2 regions of the Agrobacterium sp. 22-221-1 genome follow, and region 2 is predicted to be linked to the other one. Evidence: riboswitches for the same ligand, from Rfam matches in the RefSeq annotation. Region 2 holds a riboswitch; the other holds the start of a gene.
What was found. Region 2 has a riboswitch for S-adenosylmethionine ahead of metA (homoserine O-acetyltransferase MetA). Riboswitches for the same ligand answer to the same signal wherever they lie in the genome.

Region 1: another riboswitch for S-adenosylmethionine. It lies ahead of ACQZ5N_RS24850 (O-succinylhomoserine sulfhydrylase); the one in region 2 lies ahead of metA (homoserine O-acetyltransferase MetA).

The regions. Positions count from the first base shown of each region.
Region 1 covers NZ_JBNWCL010000026.1:37,582-48,387, forward strand. The annotation lists gene pstB (phosphate ABC transporter ATP-binding protein PstB) at 1-632, shown strand, start outside; gene phoU (phosphate signaling complex protein PhoU) at 729-1,454, shown strand; gene phoB (phosphate regulon transcriptional regulator PhoB) at 1,485-2,168, shown strand; gene ACQZ5N_RS24825 (GcrA family cell cycle regulator) at 2,550-3,083, opposite strand; gene ACQZ5N_RS24830 (acetylornithine transaminase) at 3,515-4,714, shown strand; gene argF (ornithine carbamoyltransferase) at 4,772-5,689, shown strand; gene ACQZ5N_RS24840 (Hsp33 family molecular chaperone) at 5,931-6,920, shown strand; gene apaG (Co2+/Mg2+ efflux protein ApaG) at 6,970-7,362, opposite strand; gene ACQZ5N_RS24850 (O-succinylhomoserine sulfhydrylase) at 7,596-8,780, opposite strand; SAM riboswitch at 8,824-8,902, opposite strand; gene ACQZ5N_RS24855 (2'-deoxycytidine 5'-triphosphate deaminase) at 8,976-10,073, shown strand; tRNA gene ACQZ5N_RS24860 (tRNA-Gly) at 10,130-10,203, shown strand; gene aqpZ (aquaporin Z) at 10,341-10,806, shown strand, end outside.
Region 2 covers NZ_JBNWCL010000004.1:170,130-180,935, reverse strand. The annotation lists gene pyc (pyruvate carboxylase) at 1-958, shown strand, start outside; gene ACQZ5N_RS08280 (DeoR/GlpR family DNA-binding transcription regulator) at 1,085-1,885, shown strand; gene ACQZ5N_RS08275 (MFS transporter) at 1,898-3,088, shown strand; gene ispG (flavodoxin-dependent (E)-4-hydroxy-3-methylbut-2-enyl-diphosphate synthase) at 3,209-4,459, shown strand; gene ACQZ5N_RS08265 (OmpA family protein) at 4,526-5,188, shown strand; gene ACQZ5N_RS08260 (polyprenyl synthetase family protein) at 5,219-6,133, opposite strand; gene mtgA (monofunctional biosynthetic peptidoglycan transglycosylase) at 6,271-7,017, shown strand; gene ACQZ5N_RS08250 (aldose epimerase family protein) at 7,033-8,052, opposite strand; gene metA (homoserine O-acetyltransferase MetA) at 8,229-9,155, opposite strand; SAM riboswitch at 9,239-9,315, opposite strand; gene ACQZ5N_RS08240 (thiamine diphosphokinase) at 9,405-10,058, shown strand; gene ACQZ5N_RS08235 (ABC-F family ATP-binding cassette domain-containing protein) at 10,063-10,806, shown strand, end outside.

The sequences.
Region 1 (10,806 bases), on a different contig from region 2:
AATCCACCTTCCTGCGTACCCTGAACCGTATGAACGACACGATCGACGGTTGCCGGGTCACCGGCAAGATCACGCTCGACACCGACGATATTTACGATCAGGCGATTGACGTCGTGGAATTGCGCGCCCGCGTCGGCATGGTGTTCCAGAAGCCGAACCCCTTCCCGAAGTCGATCTACGAAAACATTTCCTACGGTCCGCGCATCCACGGTCTCGGCCGCAACAAGGCGGATATGGACCAGATCGTCGAGCAGAGCCTGCAGAAGGCGGGTCTCTGGAACGAGGTTAAGGATCGTCTGCACGAATCCGGCACCGGTCTTTCCGGCGGTCAGCAGCAGCGTCTGTGCATCGCACGCGCGGTTGCCGTCAGCCCGGAAGTGATCCTGATGGACGAGCCCTGCTCGGCTCTCGACCCGATTGCGACCGCAAAGGTCGAAGAATTGATCCACGAGCTGCGCACCAATTACACCATCGTCATCGTCACGCACTCCATGCAGCAGGCGGCGCGTGTTTCCCAGCGCACGGCCATGTTCCATCTTGGTCATCTTGTCGAGGAAAACGAAACCGACAAGATGTTCACCAATCCGGACGACCAGCGCACGCAGGATTACATCATGGGCCGCTTCGGCTGATCCCGGCCGACGCTTTATCGAAACCGAACAAGACTGGTGCTTCTGCCGTGCCCGCTTCCGGGTACGCGCATGCAGGCCAAGCCGGAGGACTAGACCATGACACAGACAACGACCCATTCGCACATCGTTTCCGTTTATGACGATGAATTGAAGTTTCTGACTCGCCGCATCGCCGAAATGGGCGGTCTTGCGGAGCAGATGTGCGCCGACGCCGTGCGTGCGCTCGTCAATTCCGATGCCGCGCTTGCCCAGAAGGTCATTTCCGACGATGCGATCCTCGACCACGCCGAGCGCGAGATCGGCGACAAGGCCATCGTAACCATCGCCAAACGCCAGCCGATGGCGGCCGACCTTCGCGAGATCATCGGCACCCTGCGTATCGCCGCTGACCTTGAGCGCGTCGGCGACCTTGGCAAGAACACCGCCAAGCGCGTCATCGCGGTTGCCGGCACCGGCGTGCCGCGCAAGCTCGCCCGCGGCATCGAGCACCTGTCGGAACTGGCGCTGGTACAGCTCAAGGAAGTGCTGGACGTCTATTCCACGCGTTCCGCCGAGAAGGCCAATGCCATTCGCGAGCGCGACGAGGAAATCGACGCCATGTACACGTCGCTCTTCCGTGAGCTTTTGACCTACATGATGGAAGATCCGCGCAATATCACCACCTGCACGCATCTTCTGTTCTGCGCCAAGAACATCGAGCGTATCGGCGACCACGCCACCAATATCGCCGAGACGATCTATTACATGACCACCGGCAGCCAGCCGGAAGGCGAGCGTCCGAAGGACGACAGTTCCAACACCCTCGGTTCGGTGACCGAGTAACAGACAGGCAGCGGCTTGCGGAGTTAGTATATGGTGCCCAAGATTGCAGTTGTGGAAGACGAGGAAGCGCTGAGCGTCCTGCTTCGTTACAATCTCGAGGCTGAGGGATATGACGTCGACACGATACCCCGTGGAGACGAGGCAGAAATCAGGCTGCAGGAGCGTATTCCGGACCTTCTTATCCTGGATTGGATGCTTCCCGGCGTTTCCGGTATCGAACTGTGCCGTCGGCTCAGGATGCGGCCGGAAACCGAGCGCCTGCCCATCATCATGCTGACGGCGCGCGGCGAGGAAAGCGAAAGGGTTCGCGGTCTTGCCACCGGCGCCGACGATTATGTCGTCAAGCCGTTCTCGACGCCGGAACTCATGGCCCGCGTCAAGGCGATGCTGCGCCGGGCCCGCCCCGAGGTTCTGTCTTCGGTGCTGAAATGCGGGGATATCGAACTGGATCGCGAGACCCATCGCGTTCACCGCAAGAGCCGCGAAGTGCGCCTCGGCCCGACGGAATTCCGCCTGCTGGAATTCCTGATGACCTCTCCCGGCCGGGTGTTTTCCCGCTCACAATTGCTGGATGGCGTCTGGGGTCACGATATCTATGTGGATGAGCGCACCGTCGACGTGCATGTCGGACGCCTGCGCAAGGCGCTCAATTTTTCGCATATGCAGGATGTCATCCGCACCGTGCGCGGCGCCGGATATTCAATGGAAGCCTGAGAAAACCGAAACCGATGGTTTCACCTGGGATAAATTCCCCAAAAATCAGAAGGCCCGAGACCGGAACGGTGTCGGGCCTTTCGATTTTGAACCTTCCGCAAACGCGTATCCTTGTTCTTTTGAAGGTGACAGACGGTCTGCTGAAAGCCGGATTGCGCGGTGAAACCTGACAGGAGGAAGGGCGCGGCACGTCGCCGACAAATTCAGAACATTTGCCGCAAGGGCGCATCGCGGTTTTACATCCGGAGAATGCGCGAGAACAGGGATTGGGAGCGCCTCTTAGACAGCGTGCGCTCTATTCCGGAACCACCTTGCGTTTTGCCATAAAAAAACGGGCCCGAAGGCCCGTAGTTTTTGAGTGTCGAATGCGTGCCGCAACACTCAAGCCTTGCGACGCTCGCTTACCGGCTGGTAGGCAAGCTTTGCATGGAACTTGCAATAGGGCGAAGATTCCAGTGCTTCACAACCGCAGAAATGGAAATCATCCTTCAGCGGATCGCCGACCGGCCACTTGCAGGTGCGCTCCGTCAGTTCCGTCAGCGTCAGGCGGCGGGAAATCGGTGTAACGACATTTTTGGAGGGAACGTAATCGAGAACTTCGGCAGTCTCGATATCGATCTCCTCGTGCAGCGCCGTCGCCGCGCTCGAACGGTTCAAGGCGCGTGCAGGTGCTGCGCTGACGCGGGTCGCGAAATTCGTCGCGCGCGGGGCAGGGGCGGCGGTGCGCTTGGGCGCGGAACGCGCCGACGTAACCGGGCCGCCGGCCTTCACGCGTCCCGGCAGGTTGAGGCGATGGACCTTGCCGATGACGGCATTGCGGCTCACACCGCCCAGCTGTGCTGCTATCTGGCTGGCGCTAAGCCCCTCGGACCACAATTTCTTGAGTTTTTCGACCCGTTCGTCTGTCCAGTTCATGCCGCTTCTCCGCTTGTCGCGTATAATGTCGGCAGAATCCTTCTCCGCCTCGCGGGCGTGCCGCGAGCGTGGTTTCTGCCTGATTTTTGGTGACTAGTTCCGCCGCAATGCAGTCTAGTAATTAGCGATTAACCTAGTGCCACGCAGACTCCGTGGCAAGAGTCGTGGGAATCATCTCGAATCGATTTTCCGGTTTTCCCCAACTTGCTGGCGAGTTGAGTCTGAAAGGCAACACCTTGGGCCTCGTCTGCCGCCACCTACTAGGGCTTGAGAAGCCCGGGAAACGCGGACTTTTGTTGACATCGGCAGGCGAAGTGACAATAGTGCCCCTGCCGCCGCGAGGCGGCATTTTTGATTTTCAGGCAAGGGATAACCCCGGAAGCCTATTGACAACCGTCTGACAGCGCATCCGCGCAAGGAGTGATACAGCCATGGCCGAAGCCGCCGCGCCATTGTTCGATACGTTTGCAAGAGCCCCCCTGCGCTTCGAGCGAGGCGAGGGCGTCTGGCTGTTCACGGAAAACGGCGAACGATATCTGGATTTTGCGGCCGGCGTCGCGGTCAACTCGCTGGGCCACGCCCATCCGCACCTCGTGGAGGCGATCAAGACCCAGGCCGAGAAGGTCTGGCACGTCTCGAACCTTTATGAAGTACCGGGCCAGGAAAAGCTTGCAAAGCGCCTGACGGAAGCGACATTCGCAGACAAGGTCTTCTTCACCAATTCCGGGGCGGAAGCGCTGGAATGCGCGATCAAGACCGCCCGCCGTTATCATTATTCCAAGGGGCATCCGGAGAAATTCCGGATTGTCACTTTCGAAGGCGCCTTCCATGGCCGCACGCTGGCGACGATTGCCGCCGGCGGCCAGCAGAAATATCTCGAAGGTTTCGGCCCCAAGGTCGAAGGTTTCGACCAGGTGCCCTTCGGTGACGTCGATGCGCTGAAAGCCGCCATCACGGCCGAGACGGCCGCGCTTCTGATCGAGCCCATTCAGGGTGAGGGCGGCATTCGCGCACCAGCCAAGGAATTCCTGCAGCTGCTGCGGTCGCTCTGCGATGAGCATGGCATGCTACTGATTTTCGATGAGGTCCAGACCGGCGTTGGCCGTACGGGCAAGCTCTTTGCCTATGAGCAGACGGGCGTTGCACCGGATATCATGGCGGTTGCCAAGGGTATCGGCGGCGGTTTCCCGCTCGGTGCCTGCCTTGCGACGGCGGATGCCGCTTCCGGCATGACGGCGGGCGTGCATGGCACCACCTATGGCGGTAACCCGCTGGCCATGGCTGTTGGCAATGCCGTGCTCGATGTCGTCCTCTCCGAGGGCTTTCTGGAAAAGGTCCGTGATGTCGCGCTGGTCTTCCGCCAGGGCCTTGCTTCGCTGAAGGATCGTTATCCTGACGTTATCGAGGAAATTCGTGGCGAAGGCCTGCTTCTCGGCATCAAGGCCAAGGTTCCATCGGGCGAGCTGTTGCAGGCCATGCGCGCCGAGCATCTGCTGGGTGTGCCGGCGGGCGACAACGTCATCCGTCTTCTGCCGCCGCTCGTCACCACCGCGGAAGAGGCCCGCGAGGGTCTGTCACGCGTGGAAGCGGCCGCCGCTTCCCTGACAGCGAAACAGGCAAAAATCGCCTGAGGAAACAATAAAGGGCGGGCCTCTTCCCCGAGGCTCGCGAGCATGGGACAGTTTGAAATGGCTTCACCTAAACATTTTCTGGACCTGTCGGCCGTCAGCTCGCAGGACCTGCGGGCAATTCTCGACGATGCCCGCGCACGCAAGGCCGCCACCAAGGCCGGAACGGCGGAAAAGCCGCTTGCCGGCAAGATGCTGGCTATGATCTTCGAAAAGCCCTCCACCCGTACCCGCGTCTCCTTCGATGTCGGCATGCGCCAGCTCGGTGGCGAGACGCTTTTCCTCTCCGGTACGGAAATGCAGCTCGGCCGTGCCGAAACGATCGGCGATACGGCCAAGGTGCTGTCACGTTATGTCGACGCCATCATGATCCGCACGACGGATCATTCGCGCCTGCTGGAGCTTGCTGAACACGCGACCGTGCCGGTCATCAACGCCCTGACGGATGACACGCATCCCTGCCAGATCATGGCGGATATCATGACCTTCGAGGAACATCGCGGCCCGGTCAAAGGCAAGACCATTGCCTGGACGGGCGACGGCAATAACGTCCTGCATTCCTTCGTGGAGGGCTCAGCCCGTTTCGGTTACCGCATGACGATGGCCGTGCCGATGGGCTCCGAACCGCATGACAAGTTCCTGAACTGGGCGCGCAACAATGGCGGCGAGATCATGCTGTGCCACGACGCCGACAAGGCCGTTGCGGGTGCGGACTGCGTCGTCACCGATACCTGGGTGTCCATGAACCAGGAACACAAGGCGCGCGGCCACAACATCTTCCAGCCCTATCAGGTGAATGAAGCCCTGATGGCCAAGGCGGAAAAAGACGCGCTGTTCATGCATTGCCTGCCGGCGCATCGCGGTGAGGAAGTGACGGATGCCGTGATTGACGGTCCGCAATCCGTCGTCTTCGACGAGGCGGAAAACCGCCTCCACGCGCAGAAGTCCATCATCGCCTGGTGCATGGGCGTCATTTGATGAGCAATCGCCCGGCCTGACACGCGTCACGCCGGGTGCTTGAACTTGACCGCATAGATTACCATCTGTGGGACTTCGAAGAGGCTCGTCGGTTTTGCTGGCGGGCCATCATCACGATTTGCACGTTTTTCCCCGGAAGCGGTTTCTCTTCCCGGGTCTCTGTGCGACAAGCAAAAAAGCACATTTTAAAAGCCGGACTTTTGGACGGTAGCGGCGCCACGGCTGCGCCAGGGAGTATGACATGGCAGATGTAACGGTTGAACTGGACGATCTCGATTTTGCTGGCGACGACAAGGTTGTGCCCTTTCAGGTCGAAGGTCTGGATGTGCGCGGCCGCGCCGTGCAGGTGGGTCCGCTGCTGAATGCCATCCTCGAGCGGCATGACTATCCCCCGGCGGTCGCCCGCCTGCTGGCGGAAGCGACCGTTCTGACGGCGCTGATCGGCACGTCGCTCAAGTTTTCCGGCAAGCTGACTGTCCAGACCAAGGGTGACGGCCCGGTCGACCTGCTGGTTGCGGATTTCACCGCGCCGGAAAGCATGCGCGCCTATGCCCGTTTCGATGAGGAGCGGCTGGCGGAGGCGATTGCGGCCGGGGCGACGTCGCCGGAGCAATTGCTCGGCAACGGCATTCTGGCCTTCACGATCGATCAGGGGGCGGGCATGCAGCCTTATCAGGGTATCGTGCCGCTCGATGGCTCCTCGCTGGAAGACATTGCCGGGGTTTATTTCCGTCAGTCAGAACAGCTGCCCACCCGTGTGCGGCTGGGCGTTGCCGAGTTCTTCGACCGTGATGGCGAAGGCAAGCCGCGTCATGGCTGGCGTGCGGGCGGCGTTATCGCGCAGTTCCTGCCGCAGGCGCCTGAGCGGCTGCGCATGCGCGACCTGCATGGCGGCGATGGCGATGAGGGCGGTCACGAGGTGCAGGAAGACGATGCCTGGACCGAAGCGGTAACGCTGCTGAACACGGTGGATACCGACGAGCTGACCGATCCGCAGGTGCCGGTGGAACGCCTTCTCTTCCGGCTTTTCCATGAGAGCGGTGTGCGCATCTATGATCCGCAGGCGGTTTTCGACCGTTGCAGCTGCTCGCGGGACAAGATCAAGGGCGTGCTGTCCGGCTTCACCGCCGAGGAGATCGAGGCGAGCGAGGAAGACGGCGCCATTGCCGTGACCTGCGAGTTCTGCTCCACGACCTATCGCTACGATGTCAGCGAATTTGAGAATGCCTGAATGAAAGCCGCGTCCTGAAGGGCGCGGCTTTTTCATTGCCGGGTGAATGTCAGTTCAGGACCCGCATCAGGCCGGGTGAATCCAGCGAAAAGGCGGGTATGGTGACGTTGAACACCTCGCCATTTTCCGTTTCCATTTCATAATGGCCGAACATCAGGCCGGAAGGTGTATCCAGCGGGCAGCCGGAAGAATATTCGTAGCTGTCGCCCGGTTTCAGATGCGGCTTCTCACCCACGACGCCCGGCCCATAGACCTCATCCACCTGTCCGTTCTGATCGGTGATGTGCCAATAGCGATTGACGAGGGTAACCGGGATATCGGAATTGTTCGCGATCACGACTTTGTAGCCCCAGACGTAACGATCGTCATCCGGGTCGGATTGTTCCTCGAGATAATACGGATCGACCGTTACCTCGATATCCCTTGTCAGAGCACGATACATACGCGCCACACCTCGATATTATGCCTGCCGCCGCATCCTACACTATAGGCTCTGGCTATCGTCAAGAAAATGAATGACTTGACGGGCAGGAGGCGTCTCCTGTTGCGCTGTTTTCCACCGTTAGGGATAACGGTAAAGGTAAATATTGGTTGCCTGATGCGGTCTTTTTAGACCGTGCAGGCGAACCATGGCCCGACACGCGGTCAGGCCATGGCGATTTGCAGATTGAATTTTCAGGCCGAAACGGCCGCCAGACCCTTCGCCAGATCCTCCAGCAGATCGTCGGTATCCTCGATGCCGCAGGAAAGGCGCAGGGTGCCGCCGGAAATGCCGAGTTCGGCACGCGCCTCGTCGGTGAGGTTTTTGTGCGTCGTCGTGCCGGGGTGGGTGATGAGGCTCTTGGCGTCACCGAGATTGTTGGAAATCTTGACGATCTCAAGCGCGTTCTGCAGCTTGAAGGCCGCTTCCTTGCCGCCCTTCAGTTCGAAAGCCACAAGCGTCGAGCCGCCGGACATTTGCCGCGCGATGATATCGGCCTGCGGGTGATCGGCGCGGCCGGGATAGATGACCTTGGCGACCTTGCCGCTATCGGCGAGAAAATCGGCGATTTTGCCGGCATTGGCCGTCTGCTGTTTGACGCGCAGCGGCAGGGTCTCGATGCCCTTCAGAAGCGTCCAGGCATTGAAAGGCGACATGGCCGGGCCGGTATGGCGGAAATAATCCTGCAGCTCTTCCTCGATCCACTTCTTGTCGGAAAGGATCACGCCGCCAAGGCAGCGGCCCTGGCCGTCAATATGTTTGGTTGCCGAATAGACGACGATATGCGCGCCGAGTTCGAGCGGCTTCTGGAAAAGCGGTGTGGCGAAGACGTTGTCGACCACCACCTTCGCGCCGATCTGGTTGGCGAGCTTCGCCACGCCGGCAATATCGATGATTTCAAGCGTCGGATTGGTCGGGCTTTCGAGGAAGAACAGCTTGGTGTTCGGCTGGATCGCCTTTTCCCAGTTTCCGAGATCGCGTCCGTCGATCAGCGTGCATTCGATGCCGTATTTCGGCGCGAGCGTTTCGACCACCCAGCGGCAGGAGCCGAAGAGGGCGCGGGCCGCAACGATATGGTCGCCGGCGCGCAGCTGGCACATGATGGCGGCGGTGACGGCGGCCATGCCCGACGCAAGTGCGCGGGCGTCTTCAGCGCCTTCCAGCAGGCACATGCGCTTTTCGAACATGTCGTTGGTCGGGCTCGCATAGCGGGCGTAGATGAACCCATCCGTTTCACCCTTGAAGCGCGCTTCGGCGGCTTCGGAGTTTTCATAGACGAAACCCTGGGTCAGATAGATCGCTTCCGACGTTTCACCGTAAGGGGAGCGTAGCGTACCGCCGTGAACGAGCTGGGTTGCCGGGCGCCATTTATTGCTCATGTGATCACCTTCAAAACAAAAAAACCGGCCGCGAAAGCAGACCGGTTCCTAGCACCCGGTCTTTTTAGCCACTTGTTTAACGTGGCTGCAAGCCGACCGGCCAAATCACCACGGGATAAGCTTGCCATACTGCCGTTACCGGCTTGCGTCAATGCTTTCCTTTTGGTTTTGTCGCCGTAAAAAGGAATGATGACCATGACGAGAACCACGGGCATTTTGGCGGATGGCGCAATCAAGGCGCTGTTTGCGGGCGGCAAGCTGAAGAGCGAGGCCGATCTCGATGCTGATCAGGTGCAGCCCGCCAGCCTCGATCTCAGGCTCGGCTCGAAGGCCTATCGCGTGCGCGCCAGTTTCATGCCCGGCCCCGGAAACCGCGTCATCGACAAGCTCAATCGTCTCAGCCTGCACGAGATCGACCTCACCCAGGGCGCGGTGCTGGAAACCGGTTGTGTCTATATCGTTCCCTTGATGGAGAGCCTTGCGCTGCCGGCGGACATGTCGGCCTCGGCCAATCCGAAAAGCTCGACCGGCCGTCTCGATATCTTCACCCGCGTCATGACTGATAGCGCGCAGGAATTCGACAAGATACCGGCGGGTTATGCCGGCCCGCTCTATCTGGAAATCAGCCCGCGCACCTTCCCAATCGTGGTGCGACGCGGCTCGCGCCTGTCGCAGATCCGCTTCCGCATCGGCCATTCGCTGCTCAACGAAAGTGAACTGCTGAAGCTGCACGAGACGGAAACGCTGGTTGCCAGCGACACGCCCAACGTGACCGGCGGCGGCATCGCGCTCTCGATCGACCTCAAGGGTTTCGGTGAAAACGGGTTGATCGGTTATCGCGGCAAACATCACACGGCGGTGGTGGATGTCGACAAGAAAGCCCAGCATGACGTTCTCGATTTCTGGGAGCCGCTCTATGCCCGCGGCCGCGCCGAACTGATCCTCGACCCGGATGAATTCTATATTCTCGTCTCGCGCGAAGCAGTCCACGTTCCGCCGCTCTATGCGGCCGAAATGACACCCTTCGACCCGTTGGTGGGCGAATTCCGCGTGCACTACGCCGGCTTCTTCGATCCCGGCTTCGGCCATGCGCAGGCGGGCGGCACCGGCAGCCGCGCCGTGCTCGAAGTCCGCAGCCACGAGGTTCCCTTCATCCTCGAACACGGCCAGATCGTCGGCCGGCTGGTTTACGAGCACATGTTGCAAAAACCGGAAGGCCTCTATGGCACCGGCCTCGGCTCCAATTATCAGGCGCAGGGGCTGAAGCTCTCCAAGCATTTTCGCGCCGAATAACCAACCCGGCGGGTGCTTGACACCCGCTGCGAACTATCCGATGTCTTATGCGCGGCGCGGGTGTAGCTCAATGGTAGAGCAGCAGCTTCCCAAGCTGAATACGAGGGTTCGATTCCCTTCACCCGCTCCATTTTCCAGACATCTGACACTCTTCCTGTGCCGCGTTTAGCCGCCATCGTGTCGGTCGTTGCGCTAATATGCAATTTAGCTTGACTACGATTAAATTGCACGTAATAGTTGATGCAGTCGTAACATAGGGGAAGTGTTATGAGTCGCAAACTTCTTTCGGAATTTCTGGGAACCTTTTGGCTCGTGTTCGGAGGATGCGGCAGTGCGGTTTTTGCCGCCGGCTTTCCTGAACTCGGTATTGGCTTCCTTGGTGTCGCTTTTGCTTTTGGTCTGACGGTTCTGACCATGGCCTATGCGGTTGGCGGCATTTCGGGCGGTCATTTCAATCCGGCCGTTTCAGTCGGCCTCACCGTTGCCGGTAAATTCCCGGCAGCGAACCTCGTGCCCTACATTGTGGCGCAGGTTCTGGGGGCGATCGTCGCGGCTGCGGCGCTTTATGTCATCTTCACTGGCAAGGCGGGGGCTGAAATCGGCGGTTTTGCCGCCAATGGTTATGGTGAACATTCGCCGGGCGGATATTCTCTCGTATCGGCGCTGCTGATCGAAGTCATCCTGACGGCGTTTTTCCTGATCGTCATTCTGGGCTCAACGCATGGCAGGGTTC
Region 2 (10,806 bases):
TCTGCACGAAATGCCGGGCGGCCAGTTCACCAACCTCAAGGAACAGGCGCGTTCGCTGGGTCTCGAAAGCCGCTGGCATGAGGTGGCGCAGGCCTATGCAGACGCCAACCGCATGTTCGGCGATATCGTCAAGGTGACGCCGTCCTCCAAGGTCGTCGGTGATATGGCGCTGATGATGGTCAGCCAGGATCTGACGGTGGCTGACGTTGAAAACCCTGATCGTGAAGTGTCTTTCCCGGAATCGGTGGTGTCGATGCTGAAGGGCGATCTTGGACAGTCGCCCGGCGGCTGGCCGGCAGCCCTGCAGAAAAAGGCGCTGAAGGGCGAAGCGCCCTATACGGTTCGTCCGGGTTCGCTGCTGGAAGATGCAGATCTCGATGCCGAACGGAAGGTGATCGAGACAAAGCTGGAGCGCAACGTCGACGATTTCGAGTTCGCGTCCTATCTGATGTATCCGAAGGTGTTCACGGATTTCGCGCTGACAGCCGAGACCTATGGCCCGGTTTCGGTGCTGCCCACCCATGCCTATTTCTACGGCATGGAGGACGGCGAGGAACTGTTTGCCGATATCGAACGCGGCAAAACGCTTGTCATCGTCAATCAGGCCTCGTCCGGCACTGACGATAAGGGCATGGTGACGGTGTTCTTCGAGATCAACGGCCAGCCGCGCCGCATCAAGGTGCCGGATCGTGCCCATGGTGCTTCCGGCTCCGCCGTGCGCCGCAAGGCCGAGCCCGGCAATGCCGTCCATATCGGCGCGCCGATGCCGGGCGTGATCAGCCGCGTTTTCGTCAACCAGGGCCAGGACGTCAAGGCCGGCGACGTGCTGCTTTCCATCGAGGCCATGAAGATGGAAACCGCGCTTCACGCCGAACGCGATGGCAAGATCGCAGAAGTTCTGGTGCGCCCCGGCGATCAGATCGATGCGAAGGATCTGTTGATCGCTTACGGGGAATAAAGCCGTATCCGATCATTGATGAGTGTCAGACGCCCGCCTCTCCGGCGGGCGTTTTTTGTTGCGCAGCCGTAAAAACTCGAATATGCATGTTCGTGCACGTTTATTCCTGTTTATGCATGAGTTCCGATGAGCGATCATTTTGTCAGCGAGCGGCAGGCGCTCATCCTTGCGCAGTTACGGCAAAGCGGCCGGGTGCTGGCGCAGGATCTCGCGCAGAATTTCGGCGTTTCCGAAGACACTGTGCGCCGCGACCTGCGTGAGATGGCAGCCCGGGGAGAATGCCTGCGGGTTTATGGCGGGGCGTTGCTTTCCGACAGCAAAACGGTGCCGCTGAAGACGCGCATTGCCGAGGATGCCGACCGCAAGGCCCTGCTGGCGCGCGCCGTTGTCCCGCTTCTCGAGCCGGGCATGGTCGTCTTCATCGATGCCGGTTCCACCAATCTCGCCATTGCAAGGGCGCTTCCCGCCGGGCTCAACCTGACGGTGGTGACGAATACGCCCGCCATTGCCGCTGAACTGACGGGGCGGGCCGATATCGATCTGGTGCTGATCGGCGGCAAGGTCGATCCGGCCGTAGGTGCTGCGATTGACGCCATGGCGCTTCGGCAGCTCGAACTGATGCGGCCCGATCTCTGCATTCTCGGTGTTTGCGGCGTTGCGGCCGAGATGGGTCTGTCGGCGGATGTTTTCGAGGATGCGGTGTTCAAGCGGCTTGCCTGCAGCGCCAGCCAGCGGATTGTCGCCGCCATCACCACGGAAAAGCTCGGCCACAGGGCAGCTTTCCATGTGCATGATTTTTCTCCACCTCTCTCCCTCGTGCTGGAGCAGGATGCCGACCGCGCATTCGTCGAGGCGCTGTCGGCAAAGGGCGTACAGATTTATTGCGGCGATGATGACGTCGCTCAGTTTTCTCATGGTCAAGTCTGAAGGATATTGCCGATGAATGGCCCCACGACATTTTCGCCGACAGGCATACGCTCGTCCTATCTGACGCGGCACAGGCTGGGCGTTTCCCTGCTGTTCTTGATGAACGGTTTCATGATGGGGTCATGGGCGCCCAAGATTCCGGAATTTGCGGCGCGCCTGTCCCTCAGTGAGAGCGCGCTCGGCCTGATCATTCTGGTCTTCGGTATCGGTTCGCTGGTTTTCATGCCGATTGCCGGTTCGCAGATCGCCCGTTTCGGCTCACGTACGGTGAGCCTCGTCACTGCGGCGATCTTTTTGCCGACTCTGCTTTTCATTTCCTGGGCGGGCACGGTATGGGCCGGGGTGATTGCGGTGTTTCTGTTCGGCGGGCTGACGGGGGCGATGGATGTCGCCATGAACGCCAATGCGGTAGCAGTGGAACGGGATATGCGCCGCGCCATCATGTCGTCGTGCCACGCCTTCTGGAGCCTTGGCGGCCTGATCGGCGCCGGTCTTGGCGGTTATCTCATCACGGCCATCGGTGTGCAGGGGCACGCCATTGCGCTGACGGTCATTGCACTCGTGCTGCTGGTCATCGCGTGGCCGCGCGTCCTTGCGGATCGTCCGCATCCGGAGGAGGAACGCCCGAAAGGCGGCCTGCCGCTGACGCCGCTGCCGTGGATCATCGGCCTGATGGCGCTGTTCTCGATGATTCCTGAAGGCGCTATCCTTGACTGGGGCGCGCTTTATCTGCGCAATGAACTCGGTGCTTCGGTATCGCAGTCCGGTTTCGCCTTCGCGGCCTTCTCCATGACCATGGCGGCCATGCGTTTTGCCGGCGATCTGGTGCGTGACCGCTTCGGCGCCGTGACGACCCTGCGCTTTTGTTCGGCCATGTCGATTATCGGTCTTATGATTGCTGGTCTTGCGGGAAATTCCACTATCGCGATCATCGGCTTCGCGATTGCCGGCATCGGCATTTCCAACATGGTGCCCATTGCCTTTTCCGCCGCCGGCAACATGCCGGGACTGGCGCCCGGCATTGGTCTCTCGGTGGTCACCACCATGGGCTATTCCGGTATTCTGGTGGCGCCATCGGCCATCGGCTTTATTGCCGAGCATACCGGTCTTGCCAGCGTCTTCATCGCCCTGCCGCTCTTGCATGTGGTGGTTCTGCTGCTTTCACGGCTCGCCCGCCATGCGGATGGTGCGGGCAAGGAATAGGCGTCTCGAATTTTGCCATGATTGCGGTAAAGTAGAAGCTCTCATGCGTTGGGTGTTGACAAGCAGGCTTGCCTGTTTCACCTCAATTGCCAGACCTTGCCGCAAGCTCCAGAGACCGCCATGACGTCACATGCCGATTACGATCCCAAGCCCCGCCGCGCATCCGTCGCCGTAGACGTGGGCGGTGTCATCGTCGGTGGCGGCGCGCCCGTCGTCGTGCAGTCGATGACCAACACCGATACGGCGGACATCGACGCCACCGTGCAGCAGGTGGCGGCGCTCTTCCGGGCCGGTTCGGAAATCGTGCGCATCACCGTCGACCGCGACGAGAGCGCGGCCGCCGTGCCGAAAATCCGCGAGCGGTTGCTGCGTCTTGGGCTTGATGTGCCGCTTGTCGGCGATTTTCATTATATCGGCCACAAGCTTCTGGCCGATCATCCGGCCTGCGCCGAAGCTCTGGCGAAATACCGCATCAATCCGGGCAATGTCGGCTTCAAGGACAAGAAGGACAAGCAGTTCGGCGAGATCGTCGAAATGGCGATCCGCTACGACAAGCCGGTCCGAATCGGCGTCAACTGGGGGTCGCTCGATCAGGAACTTCTGACGACGCTGATGGACAAGAACAAGGAGCAGGGTTTCCCTCTCTCCGCCCGTCAGGTCACGCGTGAGGCCATCGTTCAGTCGGCGCTGATTTCCGCCGAGCTTGCCGAAGAAATCGGCCTGCCGCGCAACCGCATCATCCTGTCGGCCAAGGTCAGCCAGGTGCAGGACCTGATCGCCGTTTATTCCATGCTGTCGGAACGCTCCGATCACGCCCTGCATCTCGGCCTCACCGAAGCGGGCATGGGCTCCAAGGGCATCGTCGCCTCGTCCGCCGCCATGGGTTATGTGCTGCAGCACGGCATCGGCGATACGATCCGCGTCTCGCTGACGCCTGAGCCGAATGGCGACCGCACCCGCGAAGTGCAGGTGGCGCAGGAATTGCTGCAGGTCATGGGTTTCCGTCAGTTCATTCCGGTCGTTGCGGCATGTCCCGGCTGCGGGCGCACCACGTCCACCGTTTTTCAGGAACTTGCCCAGAACATCCAGAACGATATTCGCAAGAACATGCCGATCTGGCGTGAGAAATATCCGGGTGTCGAGGCCCTCAATGTCGCCGTCATGGGCTGCATTGTTAATGGCCCCGGTGAAAGCAAACATGCCGATATCGGCATTTCCCTGCCCGGAACCGGTGAAAGCCCGGCAGCGCCCGTCTTTATTGATGGCGAAAAGGCGCTGACCCTGCGTGGTCCCAATATCGCCGCTGATTTTGAAGCGCTTGTGATCGATTACATCGAAAAGCGTTTTGGCCGGAAAGATGCGGCGGAGTAAAGAGTACCGTGAAAAGGCCGGAATTCTACTGTCATACCTCCTGAACCTCTCGGAGCATCAAAACACATGATCAAAAAAATCGCGATCGTCGCCCTTTGCGGGACCTATCTTTCCGCCTGCACCACCACCGATCCCTATACGGGTGAGCAGAAGATGTCGAACACGGCCGGCGGCGCCGGCATCGGCGCCGTGGTCGGTGCTCTGGGCGGTCTGGCTGTCGGCGGTTCGCCGACCGGTCGCCGCAATGCCGCGCTTATCGGTGCGGGCATCGGTGCGCTCGCTGGCGGCGCCATCGGCAATTACATGGATGGCCAGGAAGCCGAGCTTCGCGCCCAGCTTCAGGGAACCGGCGTTTCGGTTACCCGCCGTGGCGACAGCATCGTTCTCAACATGCCGTCGAACATCACCTTCGCGACGGACCAGGATCAGGTCATCCCGCCATTCTATCAGACGCTCGATTCCGTCGCCATCGTGCTGAACAAGTTCAACCGCACGCTCATCGACATCAACGGCCATACCGATTCCACCGGCAGCGCCGGTTACAATCAGGGCCTTTCGGAGCGTCGTGCCGCATCGGTCGCCAATTATCTCGGCGCGCGCGGCGTTGACCAGCGCCGTATTTCGACGCTCGGCTTCGGCCCGTCGCAGCCGATCGCTTCGAATGCAACGCCGGATGGCCGCGCCCAGAACCGTCGCGTCGAAGTGCTGATTTCGCCGCTCAAGGGCTGATTGGGTAATGAAAAGCTGAGTGGAAGCCGCTCAGCTCTTTCGTTCAGCGATGAATCTGGCGGCCGCGATGAGAATCGCGGCCTTTTCTCCATAAGGGGCCAGCAGTTCGCTGGCTTCCGCCACTTGCTCCCGCAGCTGGTTGCGTGCCCAGTCCTCGCCGCGCAGCGCCACAAGCGTTCCCTTGCCGCGCGCGGCGTCCTTGCCGGTTGCCTTGCCCATGGTGGCGGCATCGGCCGTCAAATCCAGAAGGTCGTCGGCAAGCTGGAAGGCGAGGCCGATCTTTTCGCCGAAGAGACGCAGCCTTTGCCTTTCGGAAATATCGCTGCCGGCGATGATTGCGCCTGCTTCGCAGGCAAAACGCAGCAGTGCACCGGTTTTCATAGCCTGCAATGTAATGACACCGGCTTCATCGGGTGCTTTTTTCTCCGCAGCGAGATCGAGGGCCTGGCCGCCGGCCATGCCGCCGATGCCCGCCGCGCGGGCAAGCGAGAGTACGAGCGCGGCCTTGCGCTCGGCCGCAAGCGGATTTTCGTCCGAGGCGATGATATCGAAGGCAAGCGTCAGCAGGCTGTCGCCGGCGAGAATAGCGGTCGCCTCATCGAATTTGCGATGCACGGTCGGCTGGCCGCGGCGCAGGTCGTCATCGTCCATGGCCGGCAGATCGTCATGAACAAGCGAATAACAATGGAGGCATTCCAGTGCCGCGCCGACATGAAGGGCGGCTTCGGCATTCCCGCCCGCAAGGGCGGCACTTTCGATGACGAGGAAGGGCCGCAGGCGTTTACCGCCGTTCAACACGCCATGGCGCATGGCGTCGAGCAGATTTTGTGGGCGCGTGATCTCATCCGCGCGGGCTTCGCCGGAAAGCAGGCGGCCAAGCAGGGCTTCGGTTTTTGTCGCGTTTTCGCGCAGCTTCGTTTCGAAATTTGTCATCGCAGCGTCCATGCCGCGCTCTTTGGCATGCCGCGCGAATGCAGGCAAACCTTTTCGTGATTCCAGAGGTGCAACTATTTGAGCGGACTCGCCTTGAAGGCGGCAATGGACTATGAAAGGCTTCAATTGGTGCGGGGCTTTGACGAATATTGAGCAGTACGCCTGAAAGCGACGCAGATTACGCCGTGCTGGCGGAAGACCGGAGCAGTCCGAAGGTGGATTTTCGCACGTTGGCAAAGCGCATCTTCATGACCTTGCTGGCATTGCTGATCCTGCCCTATCTGCTGATCCCGGTTTATGCGCTGCCGTTTATCCGGCCGGTCTCGACGCTGATGCTCGCCGATCTGGCGACCCTGCAGGGATATGACCGGCGCTGGGTGCCGCTTGAGGATATTTCGCCGCGCCTTGTGCAATCCGTGATGATGTCCGAGGATGGGCAATTCTGTTTCCATGGCGGCGTGGACTGGAACCAGATGCAATCCGTGGTCAGCAATGCGCTCGATGGGGCTTCCACCCGCGGTGCAAGCACCATTCCGATGCAGACGGCCAAGAACCTGTTTTTGTGGAATGGCCGTTCTTTCCTGCGCAAGGGATTGGAACTGCCGCTGGCGATCGCGGCTGATTTCGTCTGGTCGAAAAAACGGATGATGGAGATTTATCTCAACGTTGCCGAATGGGGACCGGGCATTTATGGAATCGAGGCTGCCGCCCAGTACCATTTCAAGGTGCCGGCCGCGAAACTCAGCTCCCGTCAGGCGGCGCTGCTGGCTGTGTCATTACCCAATCCAATCGACCGCGTCGCCAGCAAGCCGGGACGCGGGCTGCAACGGCTCGCCGGCCTTATCGAACGGCGCGCCCGCGCCTCCGGCGGCTATGTCGGCTGCGTGCTGGATTGACCCCGGCGCGCCGCGTCAGCCTTTCTTGAAAATATAGTCTGTTTCCTGTCGCAGCGTTTCACCCGGCCGCAGGATGGCGTGCGGGAAATCCGGGTGATTGACGGCGTCCGGCCAAATCTGCGTTTCCAGGCAGAAACCGGCAAAGGGGCCGTAGTGACGGCCATCGAGGCCGGGAACCGGAACGTCCAGTTTGAAGGCCGAATAAAACTGCACACCGGGTTCGGTGGTGTGAACCTCAAGGGCGATATCGGAGGCCGGTGAATAGGCGCGGGCAACCTTGCGCTTGGCGCGGCGCTCGGGCGAGAGGCAGAAATTATGGTCGTAGAGAACCTGCTCGCCATTCTCCTTGCGCCGCATCGGTGTCGGGTGGCGCAGGTCGAAGACGGTACCTTCGACGGAGCGGATTTCTCCCGTCGGTATCTGCTTGTCATTGGTGGGCAGGTAAAAATCAGCCGCGATGCTGATCTCATGCCCAAGTGCGGTGTCTGCGCCATCGAGATTGAAATAGGAATGCTGGCAGACATTGGCGATGGTCGGCTTGTCGGTCACCGTTTCATAGACCACCGAAAGCACGCCGCCGTCGAGGATCGTATAGGTGGCCGTGACCGTGCAATTACCGGGATAACCGGCGCGGCCATCGGGATCGATGATCTGTAGAACCGCATGGCTTTCGCCATGTTCCATCAGCATCCAGTTGCGTTTGCCCATGCCGTCGCTGCCGCCATGCAGGTGGGTTACGCCTTTTTCGTTGAGCTCCAGCTGGTATTCGTGCCCGTCGATCGAGAACCGACCGTCGCCGATGCGGTTGGCGTTGCGGCCGGGGGTGGCGCCGAAATAGGAGGAATATTTGTAGTCCTCGAATTTATCGAAGCCGAGAACGAGCGGCGGCTGGTGGCCTTCAAGGCGCAGATCCTGAATGACCGCGCCCCAGGTAATGACCTTGGCCGTCAGCCCGCCTTTCGAGATGGTGACGCGTTCGACTTTTTCGCCGGTCGCCGTGAAACCGAAATTCTCCCGCGCCGCCGCGTCGCTCATCTCGTCATTCTCCCTGATGTTGCGAATTGCCGGGCGGACGTTGCGTCATTTTCCGGCAATTCGCAATCCCGCAATTCAAAGCATGTCTCCCAAAAGTGTGCCGCGGTTTTGGGAAAAAGACATGCTTAAAACAGAACGAAAGCGCGTCGCATGCGTTCGATAAAACGCGACGCGCTTTACGCGGCCAGTTGCCCGATGGCTTCGAGATCATAGGGCGTCGTCTGGTATATCTCGTTGATCCAGTTGCCGAAAAACAGATGGGCATGGCTGCGCCAGCGGTTGAGCGGGGCAAGCTCCGGGTCGTTGTGCGGAAAATAATCATGCGGCAGCTTGATGGGCACGCCGGCATTCGCGTCACGGAAATATTCGTCCGAAAGCGATGTCGAATCATATTCGACATGGTTGAACATATAGAGCCGGTTGCCCTCTTTCTCATGCACCAAACAAACGCCCATTTCCTCGGATTCCATCAGGATTTCGAGTTTCGGATGTTTTTCGATATCGGCGCGGCGTACTTCCGTCCAGCGCGAGACCGGGACCTGGAAATCATCCGAAAATCCGTTCAGATAGATCGATGAGGGGCAGAGATTGCGGTGACGGTAGACCCCGAAAGCCTTTTCCTTCAGCTCGTGTTTCGGCACGCCGTGGAAATGATAGATGGCGGCCATCGCGCCCCAGCAGACATTCAGCGTCGAATGAACGTTGGTCTGCGTCCATTCGAAAATTTGTCGCATTTCGTTCCAGTAGGTCACGTCTTCATAGGCCAGCGTCTCCACGGGGGCGCCGGTAATGATGAAACCGTCAAACTTGCGGTGGCGCACTTCTTCCCACGTCTCGTAAAAGGACAGAAGATGTTCTTCCGGCGTGTTCTTGGCGCGATGGCCGCCGATCCGCACCAGCGACAGCTCCACCTGCAGCGGCGAGGCGCCGACGAGGCGCGCCATCTGGATTTCCGTCTTGATCTTGTTCGGCATGAGGTTGAGAAGCCCGATCTGGAGCGGGCGGATATCCTGCCGGATGGCCGCCGTTTCGGTCATGACCCGCACGCCCTCATGAACGAGGGTCTCAAAAGCGGGAAGCGTATCGGGAATCTTGATCGGCATGTCGAACTCTCTTTTCCGGATCACGTAAAGAACGTTGCGAAAACAAAAAAACCGGCAGCGAAATCGCGACCGGTCCCAGGAAATTGCCTTTTTCCTCGACCCTTTAGCGACTTCTTTAAAGTGGCTGCAAGCCGGTCGGCAAATCACCACTGAGGCGTTTCATAATCCCGAAGCCGGCGAAAATCAATATAGGCCGATTTCATCGGGTTTCCGCTTTCCATTTTTGGCGGAGGTGCGATAAGGCAGGGCATGGATAAAGAGCGCTTCACCATTCTGCTTGGCGGCGATGTTACGGTGACCGATCGTTTGCAAGAGGCGGTCGCGGATAGCCGTGTGATTGCGGCCGACGGCGGCATGCGCCATGCCGGGCCGCTTGGCCTTGCGCCGGAGTTGTGGGTCGGGGATTTCGATTCCGCCAGCAAAGAGTTGCTGGAGGCCTGGCCCGATGTAGCGCGGCAGCCATACCCGGCCGCAAAGGCGGTGACGGATGGCGAGATCGCGGTATCGGAAGCTCTCTCCCGTGGAGCGCATTCGCTGGTGCTTGTCGGTGCGCTTGGAGGCGCGAGAAGCGACCATGCGCTTCAGCACCTCCTTTACGCGGTGGCGCTCGCCGAACGTGGTATCGATGTTACGCTGACCTCCGGTGAAGAAGAGGCGCGGCCGCTGCTTGCCGGTTCGCTGGATATCGATCTGCCGCCCGCCTCGCTGTTTTCGGTCGCCGGATTTACCGCCCTTGAGGGGCTCGATATCGGCAATGTGCGTTATCCGCTGAAGGATTTCGCGCTTGCTTTCGGTTCGTCCCGCACTATTTCCAATGTCGCGAATGGCGGCCCCGTGCATTTCTCGCTGAAAAGCGGAAAAGCCATCGTGCTCGCCCGCCCTTATGATCTGACCGGAGCCTGACGCCTTGGCACCCCCTATTTTGAAACTCGATGACATCAAGCTGACCTTCGGCGTGACCCCGCTGCTCGATGGCGCCAATCTCCAGGTGGAACCGGGCGACCGCATCTGCCTTGTTGGGCGCAACGGTTCCGGCAAGTCCACCCTGATGAAGATCGCCGCGGGTCTGGTCGAGGCGCAGTCGGGCGAGGTTTTCCGGCATCCGGCCGCCACCATCCGCTATCTGGAGCAGGCTCCGGATTTTGCCGGTTACGACACGGTTCAGGCCTATGCCGAAGCCGGGCTCGGCCCCGGTGACGATCCCTATCGCGTCACCTATCTTCTTGAGCATCTCGGTCTCACCGGGCAGGAACATCCGGCGAGCCTTTCCGGCGGTGAAGCGCGACGTGCGGCTCTTGCCCGCGTCATGGCGCCGGAACCCGATATCCTGATGCTGGACGAACCGACCAACCATCTCGATTTGCCCACCATCGAATGGCTTGAAAGCGAGCTGCAGCAGACGCGCAGCGCGCTGGTGCTGATTTCGCATGACCGGCGTTTTCTCGAAAAGGTCTCGACCTCGACCGTCTGGCTGGATCGTGGCCAGTCGCGCCGTCTCAATCGCGGTTTTGCTCATTTCGAGGAATGGCGCGACAAGGTGCTGGAAGAGGAAGAGCTGGAACAGCACAAGCTCGGCAAGGCCATCGAGCGTGAAGAACACTGGATGCGTTATGGCGTGACCGCAAGGCGCAAGCGCAACATGCGCCGCGTC